DNA from 2 places in the Clostridium sp. CS1-1 genome. Region 2 is predicted to be linked to the other one. Evidence: riboswitches for the same ligand, from Rfam matches in the RefSeq annotation. Region 2 holds a riboswitch; the other holds the start of a gene.
What was found. Region 2 has a riboswitch for S-adenosylmethionine ahead of metF (methylenetetrahydrofolate reductase [NAD(P)H]). Riboswitches for the same ligand answer to the same signal wherever they lie in the genome.
Positions count from the first base shown of each region.

Region 1: linked by a shared signal. The riboswitch ahead of metK (methionine adenosyltransferase) and the one ahead of metF (methylenetetrahydrofolate reductase [NAD(P)H]) in region 2 are both predicted to bind S-adenosylmethionine.

Region 1 covers NZ_CM148680.1:149,498-157,078, reverse strand. Annotated here, with positions in the region: gene recD2 (SF1B family DNA helicase RecD2) at 1-1,738, opposite strand, end outside; gene metK (methionine adenosyltransferase) at 1,903-3,078, opposite strand; SAM riboswitch class I at 3,157-3,257, opposite strand; tRNA gene AC0N0V_RS00765 (tRNA-Tyr) at 3,351-3,435, opposite strand; tRNA gene AC0N0V_RS00760 (tRNA-Thr) at 3,445-3,520, opposite strand; tRNA gene AC0N0V_RS00755 (tRNA-Val) at 3,538-3,613, opposite strand; tRNA gene AC0N0V_RS00750 (tRNA-Tyr) at 3,620-3,704, opposite strand; tRNA gene AC0N0V_RS00745 (tRNA-Thr) at 3,714-3,789, opposite strand; gene AC0N0V_RS00740 (hypothetical protein) at 4,347-5,039, opposite strand; gene yyaC (spore protease YyaC) at 5,153-5,689, shown strand; gene mreB (rod shape-determining protein MreB) at 5,751-6,779, opposite strand; gene spoIIID (sporulation transcriptional regulator SpoIIID) at 6,878-7,132, opposite strand; gene AC0N0V_RS00720 (peptidoglycan DD-metalloendopeptidase family protein) at 7,239-7,581, opposite strand, start outside.
Region 2 covers NZ_CM148680.1:462,468-470,048, forward strand. Annotated here, with positions in the region: gene AC0N0V_RS02015 (O-acetylhomoserine aminocarboxypropyltransferase/cysteine synthase family protein) at 649-1,926, opposite strand; SAM riboswitch class I at 2,073-2,175, opposite strand; SAM riboswitch class I at 2,533-2,646, shown strand; gene metF (methylenetetrahydrofolate reductase [NAD(P)H]) at 3,133-4,014, shown strand; gene AC0N0V_RS02025 (homocysteine S-methyltransferase family protein) at 4,062-6,443, shown strand; gene AC0N0V_RS02030 (hydrolase) at 6,653-7,330, shown strand; gene ehuC (ectoine/hydroxyectoine ABC transporter permease subunit EhuC) at 7,485-7,581, shown strand, end outside.

The DNA.
Region 1 (7,581 bases), 310 kb from region 2:
TTTCCTTTTTACTCTCATCCTTAGGATTTAAAATATCTTGAAGTTCCTTATTTAAATTCGATACACCTAAAAGTCCTTTTCTCATCGGCGAAAGAATTTGAATATGCTTCGTCTTATCCCAGCTCTTGTTGAAATTTGGAAGCCTGCTATTGATAAGAGATATTAACGTATCTTTTATCTTATTTGGCTCTTCACACCTTATGAAAAAGAAATCCTTATCCCTTTGATTTAATACAGGCATTTCCCCAGCATTAATCTTATGAGCATTCATAACAATCATACTTTCCTGCGATTGTCTAAATATCTCATTTAGCCTTACTACTTTTATACTATTACTTTCAATTAAATCTCTAAGTACGTTTCCAGGACCAACTGATGGTAACTGATCCACATCTCCGACAATTATTAATCTAGTTCCGAGAGATAACGCCTTTAAAAGATTACTCATAAGCATTATGTCTATCATTGAAGCTTCATCAATTATAACTACATCACACTCTAGAGGCACTTCTTCTCCCCTGGATAAAAGAAGACTTTCATCCTCTTCACTTATCCCCATCTCTAGAAGCCTATGTATTGTTTTAGCCTCTTTACCTGTGGCTTCAGTCATCCTCTTAGCAGCTCTCCCTGTAGGAGCTCCCATGTATACTTTAAGGCCTGATTTTTCAAATATTTCAGTTATGCAGTTTATTATAGTGGTTTTACCTGTACCTGGCCCTCCTGTTATAATTTCCACTCCATTTTCTATAGCACCTTTAATCGCTTCTTTTTGTGATGGTGCAAATCTTATACTATTACTTGTTTCAAACTCTTTTATTTCTTTATCTACAGATACTCCAGTATCGTCATACTTGCTAAACGCTAAAGAAAGAATTTTTTTTGTTACTGCAATTTCAGAATAATAATACGGAATCGAAAAAACACATATTTTATTCTCAAACTTTTCGATTTTTATTTTCCCATTGATTTGTGCTTCATATATGTTTTCTTCAATTTCTTCTCTTGATACTGCTAGTATGTCTATTCCTTCTTTCAAGAGATTTTCAAACGGCATATAGGTATTTCCAAGTCCACAAAATTGATTTATTAAATATCTTATTCCACTTTGTATTCTAAAAGGAGAGTTTAAATCTATTCCTAAACTTCTTGCAATTTTGTCTGCAGTTTTAAATCCTACACCAGATATTTCCTCAGTTAATATATAAGGATTCTCCTTCACAATCTTTATGGATTCAGCCCCAAATCTTTTATGAATCTTTACACACTGATTTGGAGTAATTCCATATGTCTGCAGAAAAATCATTACATTTCTCACTTCATTTTGTTTGGAATAGGACTCACATATTAAAGCTATCTTTTTTTGACCAATACCATCTATTTCTTTTAATCTTTCTATATCATTATCTAATACCTCTAAGGTTCTATCTCCAAACTTTTCAACAATTTTCTTAGCAGTAACAGGGCCTATACCTGCTATTATTCCAGAGGCTAAGTACCTTTCAATCCCTAAAATAGAACTTGGCACTATTTCTTCACATGAGGATACCTTAAACTGCTGACCAAATTGCGGATGTAATACCCATTCACCACCCAATTTTAGATTTTGACCTTCAGTTATGTATGGTATACAACCAACTATTGTTATAGTTTCTTTTCCACTTTTAACCCTAGACACTACGTAACCATTTTCCTCATTTTGAAATACTATATCTTCCACAACACCCTGTATTTCTTGCATAAGCTCGCTCCTATTTCTTTTTTGTGTTTCACTTTCACTTTATTTTAATTATAACATATTTTTTATAGTTAGTAGTTGAGAGTTAGAATTTAAAATTTCAACTCTTCACTCTTAATTCTTAACTAGTAAAAAAACTCTTATGCACAAGCATAAGAGTTTTTTTACTATAAATATTTCTTTATTTCTTCAACTTTACTTAAACCTTCCCATGGAACATTTACATCAGTTCTTCCAAAATGTCCATAAGCTGCAACTTGTTTGTATATCGGTGTTCTTAAATTTAATTCATTTATTATAGCAGCAGGTCTTAAATCAAACACCTTATTTACTATTTCTATGATCTTACCATCATCTATTTTACCTGTTCCAAAAGTATCAACAGTAATAGATACAGGTTTAGCTACTCCTATAGCATAAGCAACTTGTATTTCTAGCTTATCTGCAACTCCAGCAGCAACAAGGTTTTTAGCAACCCATCTTGCAGCATATGCAGCAGATCTATCAACCTTAGTTGGATCTTTTCCCGAGAATGCTCCACCGCCATGTCTACCATATCCACCATAAGTATCAACAATTATTTTTCTTCCAGTTAATCCTGCATCTCCTTGTGGGCCTCCAACAACGAATCTTCCTGTTGGATTTATAAAATACTTAGTATTATCATCTAAAAGATTTGCTGGTATAACAGGCTTTATTACATGCTCTAACATGTCTTTTTCTATTTGTTCACGAGTTGTCTCTGGATCGTGTTGAGTTGATATAACTATTGCATCAACTCTAACTGGTTTATCATTTTCATACTCCACAGTAACTTGTGTTTTTCCATCTGGTCTTAAGTATGTTAAAGTTTCACTTTTTCTTACTTCAGATAATCTTCTTGAAAGCTTATGAGCTAGACTTATTGGCATAGGCATATATTCAGGTGTTTCATTTGTAGCAAAACCAAACATCATTCCCTGATCTCCTGCACCTACAGCTTCCATTTTATCCATTTGTCCCATTTTAGACTCTAGAGCTTCATCAACTCCCATAGCTATATCTGATGACTGTTCATCTATTGAAGTAAGAACCGCGCATGTATCACAGTCAAATCCAAATTTAGCTCTAGTGTATCCTATTTCTTCTATAGTCTTTCTAACTAATCTTGGGATATCAACATAACAGTTAGTTGATATTTCTCCCATAACCATAACCATACCTGTAGTAACTGCTGTTTCGCAAGCTACTCTTCCATTTGGGTCTTTTTCTAATATAGCATCAAGAATAGAATCTGAAATCTGATCACAAATTTTATCTGGATGTCCTTCTGTAACTGATTCTGAAGTAAATAATCTTCTCATCACTTTGCCTCCTTTAAAACTTTTAAAATTAAAAATAAAAACCCCTTCTATAAGAAGAGGTTAAATAGCTTAACAACTCTCTTATCTTGCAGATCATTACTGCAGGAATTGGCACCTTAGCTTTAAAGCTGGTTGCCGGGTTTCATCGGGCCCTTTCCCTCCACCTCTCTTGATAAGAGTTATATTCAATTTTATATTATGTACTATGTATTTTTTAAAGTAAAATGCATTATGTCTAAAAAAAATAAAACACTTAAAAAGTGCTTTACTTATGGTGGAGGAGGACGGATTCGAACCATCGAAATCAATGATAACAGATTTACAGTCTGCCCCCTTTGGCCACTCGGGAACTCCTCCATATTTACTTGGTGCTGGCAGCAAGAATCGAACTCGCGACCTACTGATTACAAGTCAGTTGCTCTACCTGCTGAGCTATGCCAGCTTATTAATATTAACTTTTGGTGGGCACAACAGGGATCGAACCTGTGACCCCCTGCTTGTAAGGCAGGTGCTCTCCCGGCTGAGCTATGCGCCCTTATTATGGTGGAGGAAGATGGATTCGAACCATCGAAATCAATGATAACAGATTTACAGTCTGCCCCCTTTGGCCACTCGGGAATTCCTCCATATTTGCTTGGTGCTGGCAGCAAGAATCGAACTCGCGACCTACTGATTACAAGTCAGTTGCTCTACCTGCTGAGCTATGCCAGCTTATCTTGTTCTGTCGGTTTGTTTCTCAACCGATCTGACATGGATTAGTATACAATGTTATAAGAATATTTTCAACCCCATATAAGCTCATTTAACCAATATTTAGCTGTAATTTCTTTAAATTACTATGTATTTCTAATTTTTTCTCACTAATTCATTTTTATTTTTATCTTAAATTATAATAACTTGTCGACACAGAACATTTTACATAAACAGAGTTCTTGGCATCAGATGGAGTTTTAACTCCACCTGATGCTTAGAAATCGTTATCCAGGGACGTAGCCGCTCGCAACGTACCCTTGTAGAAAAGCAGATATCCCAAATCTCTGATTTGGTGATAGTCGCTTTCACAGAGTGCGAGGGAGTAAAGAGCGGGTAGTCATCGGATAAATACAATTTAATAATTACTAGATGATTATTTTTTCTAAATCTCTCTAATATCTTTTTAAATTAATGTCCTCGGCTTATGGCCTTGCTGCATAAGGGTTATAGAAAGATAAATAAAAAATAAACTGTGACAATCTATAGGCACAAGTACCTTTTTTGTCCCAGTTTTACTATTGCTCTATCGTTTCATTGATTGCAAGCTTACTTTCAATATATCTAATTTTATCATATTCTTTATCTGATAGTCTTTCTTTAAGTAATTTCATAACATCTCTTATATCGCTATTATCTGCTTTTATAAGATATTCTTTTACTTTCTGATAATCAACTACTGATAGCTTACTTGATACAGACATCAACTTAGATTTATCCGAATCTGTTAAACTGTGAATATTTCCATTCTCTGAATAATTGAATACAGCTATTTCTTCTTTTTTCTTATTTTTAATATCTTGCTTTACTGTAACGGAATTCTTATCATTTTTCTTCTTAATTTCTTCATTAGCTATCTTCATATTACTATCACTTTTCTCATTTTTAGAATTATAACCTATATTCTCATAAAAAAAGTCAACTTTATCCCGACTTATTTGTTTACCTAGTGTTTCCATTTTAAATTTCTTGTATTTATCAGTTATTAGAAACTGACTTAGATTTTTGATATTTTTAGAATCTAAGTCATCCTCACCTTTTTCCTTACTTGCTTTTTTATCATTACTACTACTCCTATCTTTATTTATTACCAAATTAATGTTCTGTTTTAGTATATCCTTGCTATTCTGAATCCTATTTGGAAATAGCATGAATAATACGCAAATAGTAGTAGACAAAATCACAACAAATGATTTGAATTTAATACTCATAAGCTACACCTCCTTGCACCTCTGATATTATCCCATTTATTTAATATTTTATTCACTTTTATTTAATATTTTATAAGTTATTCTCATATAAATTATTAGGGAGGTGTATGTTATTGAATAAAGTGAAAGCTAATTATAAAAACCCACTATCCTATTATGAAATTGCATACTTTTTAAAAGATTATATTGACAAAGATACTATAATAGTATGTATTGGTACTGATAGATGCATAGGGGATTGTCTTGGCCCATTAGTTGGAACCTTACTTAGATCAAAAAATTTCCCTTTACCTGTATATGGTACAGTTTCAGATCCAATACATGCTTTAAATATTGATAAAAAGTTAAATGAAATAAAACTTTTGCACCCTCACAACAATATAATAGGTATTGATGCATGTCTTGGAGATTCAGATAGTATAGGGGAAATTCAAGCTAGAGATTACCCTGTACATCCTGGCAAAGGTGTTGGTAAATCTCTTCCAAATGTCGGCGAAACCTCCATCATAGGTATAGTGGATTCTAACGACAATGATGAAATATTCAACAGCAATAACATCCGACTGGACTTAGTATTAAGTATGGCCAAAGTAATTACCGATTCCTTAATTCACTCTTATTACCTGTATGATAATACTAATATCTTATAAATAAAAAAGCAAAGTCCTTAAATAATTTTAAAGGATTTTGCTTTTTTACTTATAAAATATTTTAGTCTATTAAAGTTATATCATCGCCAATAAAAGTGACTTCCATCTTGTCCAAGTACTCTAATACTTTGCCTGTACCTAATGCTACACAGGATACGGCTTCTTCAGCCACATACACAGGTACTTTGGTTACCTCCTGTATTAGATTGCTAAGGCCATTAAGTAAAGCGCCTCCACCGGTCATAATTATTCCCTTATCGGCTATATCTGCCGCTAACTCCGGTGGTGTTTTTTCTAATACTGCATGAGTTGTCTCTGCTATTGCGTTTACTATTTCTCTTAATGCTTCCCTCATTTCATCTGAGGATACAGTTATATTCTTGGGAAGGCCTGAAATTAGGTCTCTTCCTCTTATTTCCATAACTACTTTTTCTCTATCAAACGCAGAACCTATATTTATCTTCAAATCTTCTGCAGTTCTTTCTCCAATCATTAATTTATGCTCTTTTCTTATATATCTCATTATAGCTTCATCAAACTTGTCTCCTGCTACCTTAATAGATGATCTTACAACTATTCCACCTAGGGATATAACTGCAATGTCGGTAGTTCCGCCTCCTATGTCAATAACCATGTTGCCACTTGCTTTTGTAATGTCTAGCCCAGCTCCTATTGCAGCTGCTAAGGGTTCCTCTATTAAGAATACCTTTTTAGCGCCAGCATTTTTAGCTGCATCGATTACAGCTCTTTTTTCAACCTCTGTAGCCTGACAAGGTACACAAACCACTACCCTCGGTGCTGACATTCTCTTTTTACCACAAGCTTTAGATATAAAATACTTTAACATTTTTTCTGTTATATCATAGTCAGATATAACCCCATCCCTCAAAGGACGAATGGCCACGATGTTTCCAGGTGTTCTACCTATCATCTGCCAAGCCTCTTCTCCTACAGCTAGTACCTTGTTTTTGTTCCTATCTATAGCAACTACTGAAGGTTCCTTTAATATTACGCCCCTACCTTTAATGTAAACAAGCACTGTTGCTGTACCTAAATCAATACCCATATCTGTTCCTATACTAAAAAACATTCCTTTTTCACTCCTAATCTACCCCGGCTTTTTGTAATAAAAATATGAAATTTGTCTATTTATACTATCTTTATAGTTTAATTATAATCGGAATGTTTTTAACCTTCAATAGCTTTATACTTCATTTTAGTTGCTTTGCCACCTCTTATATGTCTTTCAGCTTTATTATAATCTAAGATTATCTTAGCTTCTTCCGCAATTTGAGGATTTATTTTAGGTAACCTTTCTGTCATATCTTTGTGTATGGTACTTTTACTCACTCCAAAAACCTTGGCTGTTTTTCTTATTGTAGCTCTTGATCCTATAATATAATTTGCAACTTCTAAAACTCTTTCTTCAATGTAATCTTTCAACGTGGTACCTCCTTAATCCTTCTATATTTATAAATATGCTGTTTCACGTTTTTAAATTCGTTATGTTGGCCATTTTCCGATAAACTCCTCGGAAAATGGCTAAATATTAATATTTTAAGTATTTACTTGGATCAATAAAGTCTTTACCTTTTAAAACTGCAAAGTGCAAATGATCCCCGTATTTCTCGTATGCTGCTCTTAATGTAGTTTTACCAACAGTACCTATAACTGTTCCTTTACCTATTGTTTGGCCCTTAGTAACCTTTACTTTTGAATCTAAGTTAGAATAAACAGTCTTTAAACCATTTTGATGATTTATAACAATTTGTACCCCATCTTGTGTGGAGCTACTAACCTCTTCTACTTTTCCATCCATTACAGCCAACACAGGTTTGCCTAAATCAGCTTTTATATCATATCCAAGATTTGGTCTATAGCTACCTGTAGAG
Region 2 (7,581 bases):
TTTACACATTGGAACTATATATAGATAACCAAATATAGAGCTCGACTTATATGCCGGGATATATTAGCAATTCTTCTGCACTATAAATACTTTTAATTCGTCTAAGGCTCGAATTTGAGAAAAGCTAAGAAGCTTTGATAACTCGCTTACGCTCAGACAATCAAATCTTCTAATCTTTTCTCAAATTCTGCGCCAAGACTCATAAAAAAGTATTTAAATGTGCTTCAGAATTACTAATATATCCCTATGTATAAGTCTAAAATGAAATTGATTTATCTATATAGATACCCAAATTAGAAAGTCGACTTATTCGGAGAGACGTAATACCAATTTGAGGATAGATTTAAATATTTTTTAGTAGTCTTAGCGAAGGATTTATGAAAAACTTAGAATCTTAGATTGTCTGAGCGTCGGCGAGTTATCGAAGATTCTTAGTTTTTCGTAAATCCTGAGCTTTAGACTTCTTAAAAATATTTAACGTACCGAAAATTGGTATTATTTCTCGGAGGGTAAGTCTACTTTCGGTGTTGCTTATCTATAAAAAGGACAATTGGCAATATGTTTTTACCATTACTTTCATTTTAGGAGTAAACAATGCTAATTGCCAATTGCCTAATACACAGTATTAACTTATTAAAGTATTGAGGGCTAAATTTGATCTAATGCAGCAGAAAGATCCTCAATTAAATCATTAGCATCTTCGATACCAATAGAAATTCTTATAAGTTCAGGTCTAACTCCTGCCTGAATTAGTTGTTCTTCATTAAGCTGGGAGTGAGTTGTAGAGGCTGGATGAATTATTAATGATTTAGCATCTCCAACGTTAGCAAGGTGTGAAAATATTTCTACCCCTTCTATTATCTTTTTACCAGCATCAACTCCACCTTTTACTCCGAAGGTGAATATAGAACCAGCTCCTAGAGGAAGGTATTTTTTTGATAAATTGAAGTACTTATTTCCTTCTAGCTCTGGATAGCTAACCCATTCAATCTTAGGATGATTGTTTAAGAACTCTACAATTTTTCTAGTGTTATCAACATGTTTTTGTACTCTAAGTGATAGGGTTTCAAGGCCTAATATTAGTAAGAAGGAGTTAAATGGTGATATACAAGCGCCTAAGTCTCTTAAAAGGGATACTCTTAGTTTAGTGATGTAAGCAGCAGCACCAACAGCTTCTACAAATTTAAGGCCGTGATAGCTTTCATCAGGTTCTACAAGTCCAGGGAATTTTCCATTATCCCAGTTGAATTTTCCTGAGTCTACAACTATGCCGCCTATAGATGTACCGTGTCCTCCAATAAACTTTGTAAGAGAATGAACTACTATATCTGCACCAAATTCAATTGGTCTGCAAAGATAAGGTGATGCAAAAGTGTTATCTACTATTAGAGGAATTCCATGCTTATGTGCAATATCTGCAACGGCTTGGATATCAACAAGGTTTATCCCTGGATTTCCTATGGTTTCTATATATACTGCCTTTGTCTTTTCAGTTATAGCAGCCTCAAAGTTTTCAGGTTCATCTGGGTCTACAAGATTAACTTTAATTCCAAAGTTTTTAAAAGTGTGGGAAAATAAAGTATATGTTCCTCCATAAAGTGTAGCAGCAGCCACTATTTCATCTCCAGCACCTGCAATGTTTGTTATTGCATAAGTAATTGCGGCCATTCCTGACGCAGTAGCCACGGCACCAACTCCACCCTCAAGCTGAGAAACTCTTTCTTCTAATACAGCTGTGGTCGGGTTCGTTAACCTTGTATAGATATTTCCAACTTCTGAAAGACCAAATAAGTTAGCAGCATGTTCCACGCTATCAAAAACATAAGATGATGTTTGATAAATTGGAACCGCTCTTGATTTGCTGCTTGCATCTGGTGTATGTCCTCCATGTGCTTGAATAGTGTCAAATCTTAATTTTCTTGTCATAATAAATTCCTCCTTAAATAATTAAAGTTTAATATTTGAACGGAACTTCTATGTTGAGAATTCGATATAAGTTATTAGATTCTAATATTTGGTAAAATAAAAAACTTCTCGTGCAAATGAGACACAAGAAGTTTTAATCTTCATGCTTCTCATCTTTCAGGTTTTCACCTGCTGGAATTAGCACCGTTGAATATATATTCAGGTTGCCGGGCATCGTAGGGCCAGTCCCTCCGCCTCTCTGGATAAGAAGTTCCGTATTCGATTGAGATTATGATACCAAATATTAGAATATGATGTCAATACCCTAAAAAAAGTTTTTGAAATTATATTGAAATCAACTTGCATAGAAGTGCGGATAATTCTAAAGTTTCAGTCATAAAAGTTTTTTATACTACTTTCAGGCTAAGAATACCATGAGGAATAATATGGACTAGTGATTAATATAATTATTTTATATGTTCGACTATAAAAAAGTTCAAGGATTCTCTAATTACTTGAATTATAGTTATTTTAAGCGGTTTAAAAAATTTAATAAGCTAAGTAATTATATATTGACAAGCTTTTTAAAAAGTATTATGATTACATAAAATGTAATTGAATATAGTTTTCTTATCAAGAGTGGTGGAGGGACTGGCCCTATGAAACCCGACAACCGGCATTTTATTTTGAATGTATCGGTGTCAATTCCTGCAGAATAATGGTTATTCTGACAGATAAGAAGAACGGCCTAAGAATATTTGAGAGAATTTCTAGAGCTGCTTTTCTTATGGAAAAGCAGCTCTTTTAAATTATAGATAAAACAACACAAAGATAGACGTACACTCCGGGATATATTAGCGATTCTTCTGCACCATAAATACTTTTTAATTCGTCTAAAGCTTGGCTACAAGGAAAAGCCAAGAACTTCGATAAACTCGCTGTCGCTCAGACATATCGAAGTTCTAAGCTTTTCCTTGTAACCTCGCTAAGACTCACAAAAAAGTATTTAAATGTGCTTCAGAATCACTAATATATCCCTCTGTATAGGTCAAACTTCTAATTTGTATATCTATATAGATATCGCAATTCAAACTTTGACTTATGAATGTGCTAGAACCGAGTAAATTGAGGGAATTGTTTATGTTCATAAGTCTAGATTTGAAGTTGTTCATCTATATGAAGAGATTGAGAAAAAATGTATATTTATTGTATGATCGGAGGTAGTAAATGTTTATAAAAGATATATTGTCGAATAAGAAATTAACCTTATCATTTGAAATATTCCCACCTAAAAAGGATAAATCGTTAGATGGTATGTATAGAACTATTGAGGAGCTAAAAGAACTAAATCCAGATTTCATAAGTGTAACTTATGGAGCTGGGGGAAGTAGTAAGGATAGGACAATTAAGTTAGTTTCAGATATAAAAAATAAATTTGATATAGAATCAGTAGTCCACTTGACCTGTGTAACTTCTACGAGAGAGGAGATTAAAAGCATTTTAGGAGAACTTAAAAATAATAATATCAACAATGTTCTCGCTCTAAGAGGAGATATACCAAAAAAATTTATAGCAAAAGATAATTTAGATTATAAGAATTCTAAAGATTTAATCTGTGAATTGAAAGAAAGGAGAGATTTCTGTATATCTGCAGCGGTTTATCCAGAAGGACATTTAGAGTACAAAGACATAGATGGTGAAATAAAGCATCTTAAAGAAAAGGTGGACTGTGGAGCGGAAGTCTTAATTACTCAGCTTTTCTTTGATAATAATAAATTTTACGAATTCAAAGAAAAGCTATATAAGTATAATATTAATGTTCCTATTATTGTAGGTATCATGCCAGCTGTGGATAAAGCTTTAATAGACCGAATAGCATTGCTTTCGGGTGCAAATATACCTGATAAGATAAAGAGAATTATGTATAAATATGAAAATTCAAAGGAGGCTTTAGCTGAAGCAGGAATAGCTTATGCTACAGAACAAATATCAGATTTAGTTGCAAATGGTATTCAGGGAATACACTTATATTCAATGAATAAACCAGATATTGCGAGAAGAATTGTAAAAAATATAGAAGGTATTCGTAAAGCTGTAAATACAATCTAAAAAAACTTATAATAGACTTATTAGTATGGTGAGAGGATGTGCTTAAGGTGATATTAAAAAATTTATTTAAGAATAAGTTTATTTTCTTTGATGGAGCTATGGGAACTATGCTTCAACGAGAAGGACTTAAGGTAGGAGAATTACCAGAAACTCTTAATATAACTAATCCAGAGATTATATTTAAAATACATAAGCAGTATATAGATGCGGGATCAGATGTTATAATTACAAATACTTTTGGAGCAAATGAATTAAAGTATAGTAGTTCAAGTTATTCTGTAGAAGAAGTTATCACTGCTGGAATCAAGGTTTCTAGGAAAGCGGCAGGTGATAAGCTTGTAGCTCTTGACATTGGGCCAACAGGACAAATTATGGAGCCAACAGGGACCTTAAGTTTTGAAAGTGCTTATGAATTATTTAAGAAACAGGTTATTGTAGGAGAAAAAGCTGGAGCTGATTTAATTTTGATAGAAACAATGTCAGATTTGTATGAGGCAAAAGCGGCAATACTTGCAGCAAAAGAAAATAGTTCTCTTCCGGTATTTTGTACTATGACCTTCCAAGAAAACGGAAGAACATTAATGGGAACAGATCCAAAGACTATGGTATTTGTACTAGAGGGGCTTGGAGTAGATGCTATTGGAGTTAACTGCTCACTAGGGCCGAAGGAATTAATGCCTATAGTCGAGGAAATTCTTAAATATTCCTCAATCCCTGTAATGGTACAGCCAAATGCTGGACTTCCAAGATATGACGGTGAAAAGACTGTTTATGATATAACTCAAAAAGAATTCGCAGACTATATAAAGATTATGGCTAAAAGGGGTGTGCAAATCTTTGGAGGATGCTGCGGTACAGATCCTAATTATATTGAATTATCCATAAAAGCGCTAGCAGAGTTGACACCTGTAGAGGTCAAACCTAAAAACTATACTGCAATTTGTTCTGCTACTGAAACTTTAATTTTAGATGGTAAAGTAACAATCATAGGTGAAAGAATCAATCCTACTGGTAAGAAGAGATATAAACAAGAGTTAAAAGAAAAAAGTGTAAATTATATTCAAGAAGAAGCAATTAAACAGAAGGAAGAAGGAGCAGTTATATTAGGACTAAATGTAGGGCTTCCTGAAATAGATGAAAAAGAAATGATGATAAAAGCAGTAAAAGCAGTACAAAAGGTTGTACAGTTACCTATAGATATTGACAGTCCAACACCTTCAGTTTTAGAGGCTGGTGCCAGAGTTTATAATGGTAAGCCTATAATAAATTCAGTAAACGGAAAAGAAGAAAATATGAAAAAGGTATTTCCTATAGTTAAAAAGTATGGTGGTTGTGTTATTGCTCTTACTATTGATGAAAAAGGACTACCTGATAGCTTTGAAGAAAGAGTCAAAATAGCTGAAAAGATAATAGATACAGCTAAAACTTATGGAATAGACAAAAAAGATATAATTATTGATTGTCTTGCACTTACGGCTTCGGCGCAACAGAAAGATGTTTTAGAAACCATAAAGGCTATAAAGATTATAAAAGAAAAGTTTGAAGTTAATACTGTTCTTGGTGTGAGCAATGTATCTTATGGTATGCCGGAAAGAGGACTTTTAAATAGAACTTTCCTTACTATGGCACTTCAAGCAGGACTTACTATGCCAATTATAAATACTGCTGATGAAGGAATGAAATCGACTATCTATGCTTTTGAAGTTCTCGCAAATATAGATAGAGAAGGTAAGAATTATATTAGTAAATATGGTGTGAATGCTGTAGATAAAAATAAGGATAATTATATAAAAGAAAGTAACACCGCAGCAAAAAATTTAAAACAAATAATAATAGACGGGATGGAAGAAGAAGCAATTTTAAGTACAGAAAGATTATTAAGTACTAAAGAACCTATAGAAATAGTAAATTCATATATTATACCTGCACTAGATATTGTAGGAGAAATGTACGAAACTAAAGAAATTTTCCTTCCACAGCTTATACAATCTGCAGAAACAGTAAAAAAGTCATTCGAAGTTATAAAAAAGAGTATGTTGTCTAGTGGAGAAAGTAGTATAGAAAAAGGAAAGATAGTAGTTGCAACGGTTAAAGGAGATATACACGATATAGGGAAAAATATTGTAAAGGTATTGCTAGAAAACTACGGCTTTGAGGTTATAGATTTAGGTAAAGATGTGCCAATAGAGAAAGTAGTAGATGCGGTAAAAGAATATAATATTAAACTTGTAGGGTTAAGTGCTCTTATGACTACAACTGTAGCGAATATGAAAAAGACAATTGAAGCTTTAAGAAAAAATAATTTAGATTGTAAGGTTATGGTTGGAGGCGCAGTGCTCAATGAGGAATATGCAAAAATGATAGGCGCAGATTTCTATGCTAGAGATGCTAGAGATGCAGTTAAGATTGCTGAAGAAATTTTTAGCTAAAGCTATGAAATGCAGCTACTACATGATTTTTAGTCGACAGGTAATTGATCGGAGTTAAACCAAACGTGTAAGGGGCTGTTCACAGTTTTTATGTATTATAATACATAAAGATGTGAACTGTTCCATACTAATTAATAAAAATATTTATATGGAATATTTTTATTAATTAGTATAAAATAATATAATAATTGGGTTTTTTGGAGGTAGAAATGAAGGAGAAGATAAGTAAATTTGTTCCAGAAATAAAGGGAACTCTTAGAGATAAAATAATAGTTGTTCCGGAAGCAATAAGAGGTGCAAGTGGTATAAAGATTTTTGGTAAAAGATTAAAATCTTTTTTATTTACAACTGATGTTGCAGTTATAAAAAACACTAATGCCGATGCAATAATAGCTGTATACCCATTTACTCCACAACCTGTAATTACAGAAGCAATACTAGCTGCATCAGATGTACCTGTTTTTTGTGGCGTAGGCGGTGGACTTACTATGGGTAAGAGAGTAGTTAACCTAGCGCTAGATGCGGAGTTTAAGGGTGCAATGGGTGTTGTTGTAAATGCTCCAACTTCTAACGAGGTAGTATCAGCTGTGAGGGACACAATAGATATACCAATTGTGGTTACAGTGGTGTCGGAAAATGAAAATTTTGAAGAAAGAATAAAAGCAGGAGTTACCATATTTAATGTATCTGCCGGTAAAGAAACAGCACAAGTAGTAAGAAAAATAAGAGAAGCTTATCCTAATTTTCCCATAATGGCTACTGGTGGAAAGACAGAAGAGAGCGTAAAGGAAACAATTGAGGCGGGAGCTAATGCTATATCATATACGCCACCTACGACTGCAGAGTTGTTTAGGGAAATAATGATTAAACATAGAAATAATAAATAATAAGAAATTGAGAATGAGTAAATTTTAAGCATTCTCAATTTTTTTTATTCTTTTTTGTAATAAGTTATTGCATAATTATAATAATAGATGTATAATTATTACATGATAAAGATAAGGAGCTAAGGAGTTAAAAAATTGAAAGGTCGTGATTTTGTTGGATATGGTTGCAATAAAGAATACATTGCCTATCCTATTAAAGGGGAGTGTAATGACGGTTGAGCTAACAGTTATTACTCTAATTATGGGAACAA